One region of the Sulfurovum sp. TSL6 genome, then DNA from elsewhere that is predicted to be linked to it. Evidence: riboswitches for the same ligand, from Rfam matches in the RefSeq annotation. Region 1 holds a riboswitch; the other holds the start of a gene.

Evidence for each region. Region 1 has a riboswitch for cyclic di-GMP ahead of LDM93_RS00745 (ATP-binding protein). Riboswitches for the same ligand answer to the same signal wherever they lie in the genome.
Region 2: it holds a riboswitch for cyclic di-GMP, as region 1 does, so the genes downstream of both, LDM93_RS06620 (PAS domain S-box protein) here and LDM93_RS00745 (ATP-binding protein) in region 1, are expected to answer to the same signal.

The regions. Positions count from the first base shown of each region.
Region 1 is NZ_BPFJ01000001.1:152,834-160,662, reverse strand. Features, by position in the region: gene LDM93_RS00755 (efflux RND transporter permease subunit) at 1-1,260, opposite strand, end outside; gene LDM93_RS00750 (alkylphosphonate utilization protein) at 1,331-1,870, opposite strand; cyclic di-GMP riboswitch class I at 2,118-2,197, shown strand; gene LDM93_RS00745 (ATP-binding protein) at 2,387-5,041, shown strand; gene LDM93_RS00740 (ABC transporter ATP-binding protein) at 5,071-5,757, opposite strand; gene modB (molybdate ABC transporter permease subunit) at 5,757-6,455, opposite strand; gene modA (molybdate ABC transporter substrate-binding protein) at 6,456-7,202, opposite strand; gene LDM93_RS00725 (TOBE domain-containing protein) at 7,221-7,829, opposite strand, start outside.
Region 2 is NZ_BPFJ01000002.1:316,625-324,453, forward strand. Features, by position in the region: gene guaA (glutamine-hydrolyzing GMP synthase) at 1-604, opposite strand, end outside; gene nhaD (sodium:proton antiporter NhaD) at 728-2,074, opposite strand; gene nadB (L-aspartate oxidase) at 2,125-3,576, opposite strand; gene LDM93_RS06610 (DUF721 domain-containing protein) at 3,696-4,139, shown strand; gene uvrC (excinuclease ABC subunit UvrC) at 4,127-5,917, shown strand; cyclic di-GMP riboswitch class I at 6,065-6,139, shown strand; gene LDM93_RS06620 (PAS domain S-box protein) at 6,216-6,629, shown strand; gene LDM93_RS06625 (hypothetical protein) at 6,648-7,829, shown strand, end outside.

The sequences.
Region 1 (7,829 bases):
CACTGCCTCATTTTTCGCTAAACCTTCATTAATATGTCGCTGGATATTCTCAGAAACAACAATCGCATCATCCACAACGATACCTATGACGATCAGTCCTCCCAGTAATGAGACGATATTGATAGAATACCCCGTAAAGTAAAGGAACATGATCCCTATGGCAAAAGAGATAGGGATACCCATCGCTACAATAGATGCGATACGTATATTTATCAGTAACGTCATAGAGAGGAATACCAGCAGCAGTCCAAACATCAGGTTTGAAATGACGGTATTGAGCCTGTCCTTAACCGGTTTGGAACTGTCCTGGTAAAAATCAAAATAAACTTCAGGAAACTCTTTAGAGAGTTTTTCTTTTGCATATGTTTGCAGATCTCTGGAAATATGCATAGAATTTCCCTCAGGTCCTTTTGAGATCACCAATGTAATATTATTCCGTCCATTAAAAGTCGAAAGTGTTGTATCTTGAGGGTAAGTGATATCGACTTTCGCAACATCACCAAGCCTCACTTGCTGATCTCCTATTTTTATGAGTGCTGATTCCCATTCTTCTTTATTTTCTTTACCATTGACGGTAGAGAGAAAAATATAATTTCCACTTTGCTTGATATCCCCTATGGGATAGATATAAGAGGTTTTTGAGATGGCATCGATAAGCGTAAAAGGATCCAATCCATACGCTCTTACAGCCTCTTCATTGATCTGCACAGATACTTCCTGATCTGCATCACCATAGATCTTTACTTCACTGACATAAGGGTTTCTGGCAATTTTAGACTTCACTTCTTTGGCCGTTTCTATCAACTGGCCTTTGCTCAGATGTTCAGAAGAGAGCGAAAGTCTGATAAGCGGTCGATTGTGCAACAGTAGCTCTGCAGTAGGTTCTATCATATCTGCAGGAAGATATTGTCTACTGCGTGCGATAGCATCTTTGGCTTTATTGAGAGCATCTATTTTGTCTGCGCCGTCGTTAAGATCGAGAACGATAGAAAAAGTGCCTGACTTGATCACTGTTTCAATCTTATCTATACCTTGTATATTGCCCAGTTCATCTTCGATGTCACGCACTGCCATTTTATCAAGATTGTCCGCACTGGCACCTGCATAACTACCCCTGATAGAAATCTTGTCTAAAGCGATTTCGGGGAAAAGTTCTTTGGGAATATTATAATAGGAGTTGATACCTAGAAATAGGATAAAGACAAGGAGCACATAATTAAGACTTCTATTCTCTATAAAATAGTTAATGATCCTCATCATGATGTATCCTTGTTAAAAATTTTTGAATTATCTACGTATGATTTAAATCATAACCCCTGTTATCTAAATACTACAGCTTCTTTAAAAATGCCGAAATAATAAAAATCATTGTCCCGTTTACACGGCCTTGTATATGGGTAGGGTCACCTGGCACCATACGGATATTTTTCACGGTAGTTCCCTGCTTGGCTGTAAAACCTGCACCCTTTACCGGTAAGTCTTTGATGATGCTCACAGAATCACCCTCTTGCAAGATAGTACCATTCGCATCACGTGTAGGCTCTTGTTCTTCAGTGATCAACCCTTCCTCTGCCCATGTTTTTACTTCATCTTCAAGATACATCATGTCTAGTTGGTCTTGTGCACCAAGTTGCGTAAGAAGTCTAAAAGCCATGACTTGTACTGCAGGCTCCGTACTCCACATACTGTCATGAAGACAGTTCCAATGTTTTTCATTCTTTGTCGGATCATCTATAGAGTCTGCACAAGTACTACAAATCACAATAGCCTCATCTTTGGGTGCAACCGTGTAAGCACTCAGTCCCTCTTCAGAACTGCACAACTCACATTTCCCACCGCTTCTATCCATTAATGCTTTATCTATACTCATTTTTTTCCTTTGCTCTCTATAATGATCGATATTTTACTCTATTAGTTTTAATATAGCCCAAAAAGGCTCGACGGATGATATATATTGTAACATCTAAAACATTTTCATCACGAATATTGGATATCTTCATATCAGTTATAAAAGCTTACTTGCCACCATTTGTATTATCATGACTTAAATTATAAACTTAAATACTTCTATATAACGCTTTTTAAATCTTATCTTAGTATAATTTTTGAAGGTAAAAATGTTGAAAAGCTAAACTTGTTGTGAAACAAGGACAGAAAGTCATGGGTCTTTCCAAAAAAAGATCGCCAGACTGCACAATGGAATACACCCTTGGACTGTCCTACATATTCTATCTTCATTTACATGGCTTCAATTATTTTAAAAATAAAGGAATTCAATATGGTTGAAATTATAAAAAACACAATCAAGCATATACTTAAATTCTCTTTATTGATAGAGATATACTCCTAACACTTTACACTAGTAAAAGCTATTAAAAGGATCGACGTGAAGATATTGAAAAATAAATTTATACTTAGCCTACTCATAATTATGATTATAGGTATCACAGGTATGACCTCTTATCATACCTATCTCTCTTATCAAAAATATATGAGTGCACAAAACAATACGAAGGTTTCTTTTTTTGTAGAGTATTTCGAATCTGTTTTAGACAATATCATCAATGAAAGAATACAGAGCGCTACGTACTTCGTCACACATAAAAAAAATGATTTTAGGAAACTGAAAGAACTAAGGAATAACACAGATCAAAATCTATTGAAATTAGATACATTTATCAAACAGAACGATCATTTTACACACTATAGTAAATTTATTCGACACGCTACTAAAGCACTGGAACTTGTTAGAAGAGATGTGGATAGTTTAAATGATAATTATAATGACATTTTTTTGCATGCCTATCATGAGCAAATTTTTGGCCCATTGTCAGAGGTACTACAAAAGGTTGCTGCTGATGAAAAGTCTGAGGTGAAGCAAAGTTATCTGATGATGTATCAAAAGTATACTGCCCTGAAAGAGAACACCGTACAGGAGAATCTACTGATCTCTTCCATCTTACTGGAATCAAGAAAAATGAGTTATGTAGAGAGAGAACTTTGGGATCGGTTTATAAGCAAAGATACCTTACCCCAGTTTCATACAGTAGCAGACAGTACCATAGCGTTAAAACTGGGTGAACTACTTTCAGTAGAGAAGTTCAACACTATCATTGCTGAAGAACGCGACATGATCTCCTATGAAGCAAGATCAGGAAAATACTCTGTTTCTCACCTTGGGTGGTCAAACCAGATAGATATAAAAATGGACTACTTTAACAAAGTACAATCACTACTACGTACCCAGATCCAAAAAATAAACAAGGAAACGGTCACACAACATGAAAAGATCCTTGCATGGTATGGAGGATCAACATTCATACTATTACTTGTATTGCTTAAACTTTTTAGCTTATATTCCAAAATACAATCCAAGATACAAAATAATACAGAAATTTCCGAAGAGACATTAAAGGATATAAAACTGGTATTGAATGAAAACCAACAAAGAGAGCTTCAAAAGTTGATCCGCAATGGTAAATTTGACTATATCTATAAATTTTTGCTCAAAACCATTCAAGACGGCAATCAGACCAAAGACCTCTTTCTTGCCAGTATGTCCCATGAAATACGTACACCTCTGAATGGTATTCTTGGATTTACACAATTACTCAAAGAGACTGATGATCCAGAGGAACGGGCTGAATTTATTGCAGTCATAGAGAAGAGTGGAGAAAATCTTTTGACCATCGTCAATGATATTCTTGACCTCTCTAAGATCAAAGCACAGAAGATAGAACTTGAAGCTATAGAGTTTGATCCTGTAGATGTCTTTGAATCCGCTGTTGAATCTTATGCAGCTAAAGCGGCAGAAAACCATATTGACTTTAACATCTTTTTGGACCCAACGCTGCCTACCTTACTGATAGGTGACCCGACGAAGATCTCTCAAGTAATCGTGAACCTTGTGAGTAATGCCATTAAATTTACTTCCACCAACGGTGAAGTGAGTGTATCGATCAAGAAACTCTTTGAGAATGAGGATAAAGTAAACGTCAACTTTGAAGTTTCAGATACAGGTATCGGCCTCACCAAGGAGCAACAAGGAAAAATATTTGAAGCTTTTTCTCAAGCAGATGTCAGTACAAGTAGAAAGTATGGTGGTACCGGTCTGGGACTATCCATATCAGGTAAGTTCATAGACCATATGGGAGGGAAACTGAGCATTAGAAGTGTCAAAGATGAAGGTTCGACCTTCTATTTTACCTTGGCACTTAAGAAACCTAAGAGCGCTACACAAAGAGAAGTCAATGATATGAGTTCTTACACTGTCGGTATTCTTAATTCACATATAGATACAGACTATTACATTAACAAAAATCTTGAAACCTATATCGCTTACACAGGCGCAAATATCAAGCGTTATACAGATGAATCACTCTTAGCGTTAAAAGGCACTTCACAGCTCCCTGATATTCTTTTTATTGACCATAAATTCCGTCAGAGAGATGATGAACTAAAACCGTTCCTAGACCTTGATACCAAGATCGTTGTAATCTCAACAGGAGACCAGAAAAAAAATCTAAAGCGATACAAATCACAGATAGATAAGGTACTCTATAAGCCTGTGAATTTTTCTAAAACACTTAGAATGATGAATGACAAAGAGGATACTTTAGAGACGAAAGAGAATCTTACCTTTACAAATGTACATGTGCTGGTCGCAGAGGATAATAAAATTAACCAAAAGTTGATCCTCAATGTACTCAATCGACTCGGGATCAGTGTCACTATCGCAAATAATGGACAAGAAGCGCTTGAACACCGTATGAGAAATGAGTATGACATGATATTCATGGATATTGAAATGCCTGTGATGGGTGGTATGGAAGCGACGGGACAGATTATAAGTTATGAAAGGAAAAACCATAAACCACATATACCGATCGTCGCACTCACTGCAAATGCACTTGCAGGAGATAGAGAAAAATATATGAGTGCAGGTATGGATAGCTACCTTTCAAAACCTATAGATTTAGAGGCATTGAATCATCTCTTTGAAACCTATTTTGAAGATAGGATCATCCATGAAACCACATAGAGTATAGTTGTTCATCCCCGATGAACAACTTATACTGAAAGTGTATAAGTCACGGTAGAAGTTTTGAGAAGTATCTCTTCAGGATGCCCATCTGCTATGATCTTTCCTTGATCAAGAACCCATATACGATCAGCGAGATGATAAGAAGCATCGGCATCATGACTTACCATAATGGTTGTGGTACCAAAAGTTTCGTGCAATTTGAGTATCTCATCTTGTAATTTTGTGCGCATTGCAGGATCAAGAGCCGATAGAGGTTCATCCATCAGTAAAAGCTTTGGCTCTTTCATCATGGCACGACAAAGACTCACTCTTTGTTTTTGGCCACCGCTGAGGCCTTTTACATTACGGTGTGACAATCTGCTAAGTTCTGTCATCTCAAGAAGTCTTTGCGCCAGAACCTTGTCATTATTGACAAAGAGTAAATTCTCTTCTACGTTCATATTTTCAAACAGTGCATAATCCTGAAAGATAAACCCTATCTCTCTTTGTTGCGGTGGAAGCATTTTTTGATCAGCTAACCAAAGTACATCTTCCACATTAATATTACCTTCTGCATTTTCTAAGCCTGCTAAGACTCTAAGCAGCGTTGTTTTACCAGAACCGCTTTCACCCATCAGTGCAATAAACTCACCCTTTTGTATCTCTAAACTGACATCAAGATCCATATCACCATGCGCACCATGCAGTCTTTTATGTATGTCTATCTCTATCATTAAACGACACCTATTTTACGCTGACTGTGGTTAAAGATATACACGGATAAAAGCACTATAAAACTCATCAAAACCATGAACGCACTGTAGATATGTGCTGTACCATACTCCATCACCTCAACCATCTCATAAATAGCCACCGAAGCTACTTTCGTTTCACCTGGGATACTCCCCCCTACCATGAGCACTACACCAAACTCACCGATAGTATGTGCAAAAGTAATGATCAGTGCCGTGATAAGTGAAGGTTTGATATTTGGCAATGCAACCTTAAACACAGTCTGTAACTTACTCTTCCCTGCAAGGTAGGATGCCTCCAACATATGTTTGTTCAAAGACTCAAATCCACTTTGTAAAGGCTGTACCATAAAAGGAAGTGAGTAAAAACAACTTGCCACGACCAAACCGCTAAAAGAGAAGACCAACTTCACACCCAAAAGATCTTCAAAAAAAGCTCCCACTGCAGAGTTCGGGGAGAGTACGACTAAAATATAAAACCCTAACACAGAAGGGGGAAGTACGATCGGTAATGCCGTAACGGCTTCTAAAAAAGGTTTTGTCTTTGATCTGCTTTGAGAGAGATACCACGCTAAAGGAAGAGAAAACAAAAACAATATCACTGTTGTCACACTAGCGAGTTTAAATGAAAGGATAAAAGGTGCTAGATCTAAGGATGTTACATTAAAAATTTCCTGCATTTACTCTACCTTATATCCGAAATTTTTCAATATCTCCTGGGCTTTTTCACTTAACATAAAGTCATAAAAATCTTTCACTGCAGGGTTACCTTCTGCTTTTTTCAGAATCACCATTCCCTGTTCTATAGGGGTATAAAAGGTTTCATCTACATCACTCCAGTGTATCCCTTCTTTAAGATATGCCATTTGTGGACTAAAAAGTGAAGATTTCGCTATAAATCCTATATCTGCTGCCGTCATTGCATAGGTAACGGTCTGTGAAATTGATTCTCCATAGACAAACTTCTCTTTGACGGCATCATACACCTTAGCATTTTTCAAAGCCTCTACCGCTGCTACACCATAAGGTGCCGTTTTAGGGTTTGCTAAGGCTATTTTTTGAATCTTATCCTCTGTTAAAAGCCTCAACCCTTGCCTAAAATCCTGTGGCTTTACAGACAAATAAGCCAATGCACCCTGTGCATATACGATAGGTTTTGTTACAGCTATCCCCTCTTTATAAAGTACTTCCGGGTATTTCATGTTTGCTGACATAAAGAGGTCATACGGTGCGCCGTTCTTTATCTGTGCTGTAAGTTTTCCAGAACTCCCCAGGATCACTTCTATGTTTGTCTTCGGGGACAATGTATAAAACGCTGTTTTGAGTGGTTCTATGGCGTAACTTACATTTGCCGCGACAGCGATCTTTATCTCGCCTGCACTTAATAGAGCGAAGCTTAGTACCAAACCTAATACGATCTTCTTCATATTTACCTGTCTCACTCTTTACTTCCCTATCATAATGTCATTGGCTTTGATCATAGCGGTCACAGAACTTCCTTCACTAAGTTCCATCTTCTCTAAAACAGCTGTAGGCATGACAGATACAATGGTGTCATGCTCTCCTATATCCACCACTACTTTAGTATTCTCCACATCTTTGTCTACCTTGCTCACAATGCCTTCGAGTCTATTATCCTGATTTTTTTCGTCTACTTTCATAGACAACAGTACTGTACTGGATTTAAATATCGCAATCACAGTTTGATCTTCCTCAATATGCAAATTTTCTACCGCCTCTTTGGTGATCGTAGAAAGAAGTTCTTTCCCACTTTTCAGCCTTAAAAGTATGTTTGCATTGACATTTTGAGAGTCTACGGAAACGACTTCTGCTTGTATCTGATTTCTTGCAGAAATTTGCATGGCCAATCTTCCAATGGTCTTAAATGCACCACTCTCGATATCGGTCAGCTCTGACAACTTTTCCAAAAAACGGTTATGCTCCTCTTTGAGCACTGCATAGTTTTTTAAGAGTTTTTGACCATACGCTGTAATCGTCGTACCGCCACCGTCTTTACCCCCTGTCTCTCTACATACGATCGGTTCAGGAGAAAG
Region 2 (7,829 bases), on a different contig from region 1:
CAAAGCTTCCCATATTCCAAGTGCTGTCACAACCACAGATGTGTTTAGCAAAGTTCTTCAACATCGCTGTCCCCTCTACCGAGTGATGCACTTCTGGGTGAAACTGAAATGCATAGATGTTTTTACTCTCATTTGCTATAGCCGCATACGGAGAGTTTTCACTTGTACCCACCACTTCAAAACCATCAGGTATACGTTCTGCTCTATCTCCATGACTCATCCATACGATAGAGTCATCAGAGATATCTTTGAAGATACCCGAATCATTTTCTATTTTGAGTTTTGCTTTTCCGTATTCATGGTGATCCGCGGCAATAACGCTTCCACCAAAGTGTTGTGTGATAAGCTGCATACCATAACAGATACCCAAGATAGGCAATCCTAGATCCCACACACCCTCATCTGGTTTATAGGCATCTTCGGCATAGACTGAAGCAGGACCTCCAGAAAGGATAATACCTTGCGGCTTTCTTGCCTTAATGTCTTCAATACTTTCGCGATAAGGTACCACTTCCGTATAAACACCGCTTTCTCTAAGTTTTCTAGCGATAAGCTGTGTGTATTGTGATCCGAAGTCTAAGACTAATATAGGGACTTGTTTCATCATCTTTCCTTGTATGTGTATGGTTAAATCTTTCAAAAAAAACTTAACTATAAAAATACTTTTTTAGTATTCCTGAGCGTCCCTCAGGAATACCAATCTCACAAACCGAACCTATGCTATGGGTTACGCGCCTATTCCAAGTATAAGAAACTGCACATACCAGATAGAGACAGACACAATATAACCTACAAGTACGGTCCAGGCTAATTTTAGATGTGAACCGAATGTATAGATACCGTGAAGTTTACCCATGACACCCACACCGGCAGCAGAACCAAATGAGATAAGTGAACCACCCACACCGGCTGTAAGTGTGACAAGCATCCACTGTGCATGTGCAGATGCACCCATGTCCGGACTTGATTTAAGTACTGCTGACATGACAGGAACGTTATCAACGATAGCAGAAAGGAATCCTACTCCGATATTCACTGTTGTAGCGCCAAATTGGGCATAAAGTGCCGTGAAGTACTCTAGGAAACCTAAGAAGTGAAGTCCACCGACCGCAGCTAAAATACCAAAGAAGAAAAGCAGTGTATCATTTTCAATTTTGGCAATGAATGAGAATACATTTACTGGAGGGCAAACGATCCCTTCACTATCGTATTGAACCTCTCTACTCATTCTATAGATATAGAGTTTCAGAACAGCCAAACCGAACATCATCCCCCACATTGCTGGCAAATGAAGGACTTGGTGAGAGATTACAGCTGAGGCAATAGTCAACGCAAAAAGCCCTATGATCACTTTTCCACCTTTGGAAATATAAACTTTTTGTTCATCGGCTGCAAATGGTGGTGTTCCGTTTGGTACGAAACGACTTAAAAGGAATGCAGTCACGTACCAGCCCACTATAGACGCAGGGAAAAGATAAAGAAAATCAACAAAAGCCCCCTTACCGTCAACCCATACCATCAAAGTAGTGATATCACCAAACGGAGACCAAGCACCACCTGCATTTGCTGCAACAACGATATTGATCGCCGAAGGTACAATAAATGCTTTATTCGTTTTATCAATGGTGATCAATACAGTTGAAAGGATCAGTGCTGTTGTCAAGTTATCTGCAACAGGAGAAATGAAGAAAGCTAAAAGACCTGTGATCCAGAAAAGTTTTTTATAGCTGTACCCTTTAGAAACAAGATTATAACGTAAAGTAGAAAATACATTCCTATCGATCATCGCTTCAATATATGTCATTGCAACATAAAGGAAGAAGAATATCCCTGCAATCTCATAAATAAGAAGCTCAATTTCATGGTGCAAATGTTTACCGTCTAAACCATTGATAGCATAATAGACACCGATCAACATGAAGATCAATGTTCCTGCAAAAAGTGCCGGTTTAGCTTTATTTATATGGTACTTATCTTCCGCTGCAATAAAGTAATACCCTATGACAAATATGATAAGTGAAGCAATCCCCACCCATGTTGTTGTCAAATCTGTGTGCAGTATTTCTGTTGTCATTAATTCCTCTCCTAATACTTTGGTATGCCATATTTCTCTATGCATTTATTTTAGATAGATTCTATATAGTGCGAACCCAAAGACTCTTTTCTCGCAAGTGCTGCATCTACGATGGCAGAAGCAGTATTTAATCTAAGTTTAAGCAGTCTGCCTATCTCTTTATTTTTCATATCATAAATAAGATTTTTCGCTTCATGCAAGCCTTTTGTTGTCCTGATAATCCCTATATCATCCCACATTACTTGACGCAATTTTTGTTTATAGGTTTTATCGTTTTCTTTGTGCAGAATATTACCGTAATCTTTCTCAAATATAGGTGTTTGCATCGCTTCATGCTCTTTGGAAAGCAGATGCTCTACGGCACGTTTGGCAAAGACCACTCCTTCAAGCAGTGAATTTGATGCAAGACGATTTGCGCCATGTACACCTGTTCTTGCTGCTTCACCTATGACATAAAGACCTTCCATACCGTCTATAGAGCCATTGGTATCGCATTTTATACCACCATTAGAGTAGTGAAATGCAGGTGAAATAGCAATCTTATCCTTCGGAAATTTATAACCCAGCGCACCAAAAGTATGCGTGATATTAGGGAAACGATGTTCAAACCATTGGTCCTCGAACATAGAAAAATCAAGATAGGCTTTTTGTCCCGTTTTTCGTTTATGATTGAAGATACCACGAGCCACAATATCTCGACTTGCCAATTCTCCCCTCTCATCATAATCAAACAAGAAACGTCTTCCCTCTTCATCCACTACATGTGCACCTTCACCTCTCAGTGCTTCAGTCAGTAACAGTTTTCTTGCAAAAGGGGTCTCAACAAATACAGTAGGGTGAAACTGCATGAATTCCATATCGGCAAGTTCTATACCTTTTTCAACACAGATACCATGAATATCGGCACTTACGGTACGTGAGTTGGTATTATATGCATAAAGTGAGCCTATACCTCCAGAAGCGATGATCACATCATCTGCATAGATCGTCGTAGGTTCATAATTGACCGTTGCTTTTACCCCAAAACATCTGCCATTTTCTATAAGCAGATCATAAACCAGTGTATTTTTCTGAAGTTGGTGTTTGTTTTGCACCATCATAAAGTAATGCATGTAACGCCCAGTAGCATCTCCTCCAGCATGGATAATACGCTCTACAGAATGTGCAGCCTCTTTCGTATATGAAAGGTTCCCCGTTGCATCTGTATCAAACTCCATCCCTCTAGAAATGATATCAGGAGTGGTCTCCAGTGAAGTACGGGAAAGGATCTCCACAGCCTCTTTATTATTATGATACGAACCTGCGGCCATGGTATCTTCTACATGTATAGGGATATCTGCTTCATTCAATGCTGTTGTCATACCTCCCTGAGCATAAAAGGTATTACATTCCCAAGGGATATCTTTGCATACCACTAAGACTTTTTTACTTGCAGGTAACTGCATGGCTGCATAAAGTCCTGCTATCCCTGCACCTATGATCAGCACATCATACTTCTGCATCTTTAACCTTCCGTCTTCATACTTGTATTGTTCTCTACAGTTTCTTCTACATAGACCGGATTGGTTTTATATCCACACCCTGTCAAGATGATACAGCAAAGTGATGTTATAATCGCTTTATGAAAAAAGCCAATATGATTTTGTCTCATTTATCTTCACAGCCTCAGTTTAAATCATTAAAACGGCAGGAGTGTTATCAAAAGTATATCGATCTTCTGAGTCCCAAATGGCAAAAAGCTGTTGCCTTTGTATACATCAAAGACAATACACTCTTCATAGCAGTGACGCACCCTGGTTTTAAAATGGAGCTTAATTATAATAGAGATTTATTAAAAAGCCTATTAACTCAGCTTAACAGACACGATGAAGGGTGTCAGATGATGCAGGCTGAAAAGGTTGTCGTCTTCCATAGCAAGTATTATGCTATGCCTCAGGAAAAAGCGACTTATGTCAGTGTCCCTCATTATCATGAACGTGCCAAGGGAAATTTTGAAACACCTTCAGATAAAGAACTCAAAGAAAAGTTTGAACGTATTAAAGCCATAGTTACATGCAGTCAATAATTCAAGATCTCCCCTCATGTGCAGGTGTTTACCAGTATTTTGACACAAGCGGCAAGCTGCTGTATGTGGGGAAAGCTAAAAATCTTAGAAACAGAGTCAAGAGTTACTGGCGTTTTTCTCCTGAATTTAGACCAAACCCTGCTCAAAGTTCTCGCATCATCAAAATGCTCTATGAAGCCAGTAGACTTGAGTACATTGTTGTAGAAACAGAAGAAGATGCCCTCATCCTCGAAAACTCGCTGATCAAGCAACTCAAACCCAAGTACAACATTTTACTTCGTGATGATAAAACCTACCCCTACATTTATATCGATGAATCTGCTGAATATCCCAGATTTGAGATTACCCGAAAAGTCATCAAAGGAAAAAGCATTACCTACTATGGGCCTTTTCCTACTGGTGGGAAAGCCTTACTTGACGCTCTTTATGAAGTCTATCCTCTTGTACAAAAAAAGTCTTGTTTAAAAGAGGGGAAAGCCTGCCTCTTCTACCAGATCAAAAAGTGTCTGGCACCTTGTGAAGGGAAAGTATCACCTGAAGCGTATGGAGAGATCGTCACACAAGCCAAAACATCCATTGTCAAACGTAAAGATCTTATCTCTACCCTTGAAGAAAAGATGACAAACCTTGCGATGCAAGAACGTTATGAAGAAGCAGCGGCTATGCGCGACAGTATCAATGCCATCTCTTCACTCACAATCTCATCAAACATCGACTTGGCCAATGCCATGGATCTCGATATCTTTGCCATACTCAATGGCGATGAAAGAGGTGTGATCGTCAAACTCTTTATGCGGGGAGGAAAGATCATCTCTTCTGCATACTCTTACTTCAGGCATACCCATATTTTTGACGAGAATGAAGCCTATAAGCAGGCTTTATTGGAATTTTATACCATTGACACCCCTCATAGTTGCAAACAGATTCTTACTGCCCATACTTTTGAAGACTCGGAACAGGTGGCGCATAGCCTTTCTGCCCGGTTTGACAAAAAAATAGAGATCCTTACCCCGAAACGTGGGCCCAAAGCCAAACTCATCTCTTTGGCTCTGCAAAACTGTGAAGAGTTATTGCGTAAAACACAGAGTGATACGCTCATGGAACAAAAAATAGCAGATCTCTTTGACCTTTCTGTCATCCCTTACCGCATAGAAACGTTCGATAACTCTCATCTTATGGGTGCAGCGACCGTAGGAGGTATGGTCGTTTGGGATGAAAACAAATGGGCTAAATCCGCATACCGACGATACACGCTACACGAACGCGATGAGTATGGACAGATGAAAGAGATGCTCTCTAGACGGATAGAAAACTTTAAAGAACAGCCTGCTCCGGACCTTTGGATACTTGATGGAGGACAAGCCAATCTCAATCTTGCGAAAACCCTTCTAAAAGAAGCCCATGTCAATCTTGATGTCATAGCCATAGCCAAAGAGAAACTCGACGCCAAAGCACATCGTGCGAAAGGTGCAGCCAAAGATATCCTCTATACCTCCCAGGGAGTTCTTGAACTCAAAGCAAATGACAAACGTCTACACTGGATACAGCGCCAAAGGGACGAAGCACATCGTTATGCCATCACTTACCATCAAAACAAAAAACGTAAAGAAGATACGCAAATTTCGCTTCTCAATAAAAAAGGCATAGGCAAAGCAACGGTCAAAAAGTTGATCGATTATTTTGGCACATTTGAAGCCATAGAGAGCGCATCTTACGAAGAAATAGAAAAAGTTACGAATAAGAAAATCTCTAACATTATTAAAAATAATAATCCCTAATCATACATAATTTAATATTTTTTACTAAAAAGCCTCTTAATTCAATCGATTTTTAGTTTAATTGTTATAGAGTTTTATGAACTGTGTTATAAATTGAATAATACTAGGCATGTATATTCTAGTGCATCTTATGTTATAAATAACGCTAAGTTAAAAAGCTAAACTCATTGTGAAGTGGGGACAGAAAGCCATGGGTCTCATGAAGATTGCCAGGCTGCGAACAATAAACTTGATGACTGTAAGTTTATTGGAACTACACTTCTTACGCGACACATTACAAAAGGGGGGAAACAATACAATGAATAAACCTGATCCAATTGATGAAGAGTATATCTTTGAAAAAGGCTTGATCGTTAGTTCTACAGATATTAAAGGCATCATTACATACGCCAACAGAAAATTTTGTGAAATATCTGGATATACCAAAGAGGAACTCATAGGCAAGAATCACAATATCGTCAGACATCCAGATATGCCAAAAGCAGCATTTCAAGAACTTTGGGACACGATACAAGGGGGAAAAGAGTGGACTGGTATCGTGAAAAACTTGAGAAAAGATGGCAGATATTATTGGGTTTATTCACATATTTCACCTATAGTCGTGGATGGAGAGACCACAGGTTATACTGCAGCCAGAAGACCAGCATCTGAAACGGAAGTAACAGAGACCATTCCTATTTACAGGGATTTGCTAGAAAAAGAAAGTAACTAAAGAGGAGTTGTTAACAAAATGTACTATATACTAAACGAAACAAATCAAATTATCGCTGCGGATAAGAGTCTATTAGAATTGTGTGGACTGTCCCACATAGACGAATTATCATTAAAAATTGCATTAGACGATACAAAGTTTGATTTATCTGAAACAAATATCACGATCACTACAGATCATAATGATAAAATGTTTCCTATATCTAAAACTCCCCTTTCAAGTATGCTTGGTAATATCACATTAGTTGAGATACAAGCAGAGCAAGAAAAAGCAGAAGAAGATGATCTATCTGTATTAACACTTGATGATACCGTAGAAAGTATCGCTCCCCTTGAGACAGAGGATATAAGTGAAGAAATAGAGATTGCTATAGATGACAACGAGCTGTTTGATCTTGTCACAGAAGAGGAAACAGAGGATAGCGTTGAGACGGTGGAAGAACCACTCGATACAATCACTGAAGATACAGAGATCCTTGATTTAGGATTATCAGATAAAGAAGATGAAATAGCTATTGACAGAGCAGAAGAGTCACTCGATGTTTCTACTGAAGATACAGAGATCCTTGACTTGGGGTTATCAGATAAAGAAGAGGAAGTGGCTATTGATACTGCTGAGATTCTTATAGACATAGATAAAGTTTCTCAACAGATCGGTGTTTCTCATGAAGACTACGATACATTCCTTAAAGAATATATTGATACAGCACTGGGACTAGAACAGGATCTAATCAGCGAAGACAGTGCGAAACGTTCCGATGCTGTTGCAACACTTTCCCATCTTGGTGAGGTATTACAACTCCCGTTTATTGGTGATATCATAGCAAAAATAGATACTGCATCTGTAAATGATAGAAAAGAAACTGTAGCATCTTTTTACGCGGCACTCACAAGAATCACTACAGCACCAACTGTTCAAGCAGAACCTGAAATGGAACTCTTTAATACCCAAGAAGAGGCTAAAATTGATCTTTTAGGTGTAGAGGAAGAAGAAATTGAACCAGAAGTGACAGTCAGTGAAAAGGGCTTCGGTACTATTTCTCTGGAAGGTATCAAACCTATTCACTTTGACTTTCAACTTGAAGAAGCAGCAAATGATCTCTCTTTACCTGTAGAACTTATTGAAGAATTTGTACATGATTTTATTGAACAATGTCATATTGAGACTGAAAAGATGTTAAAAGCCTATGAAGAGGGTGAT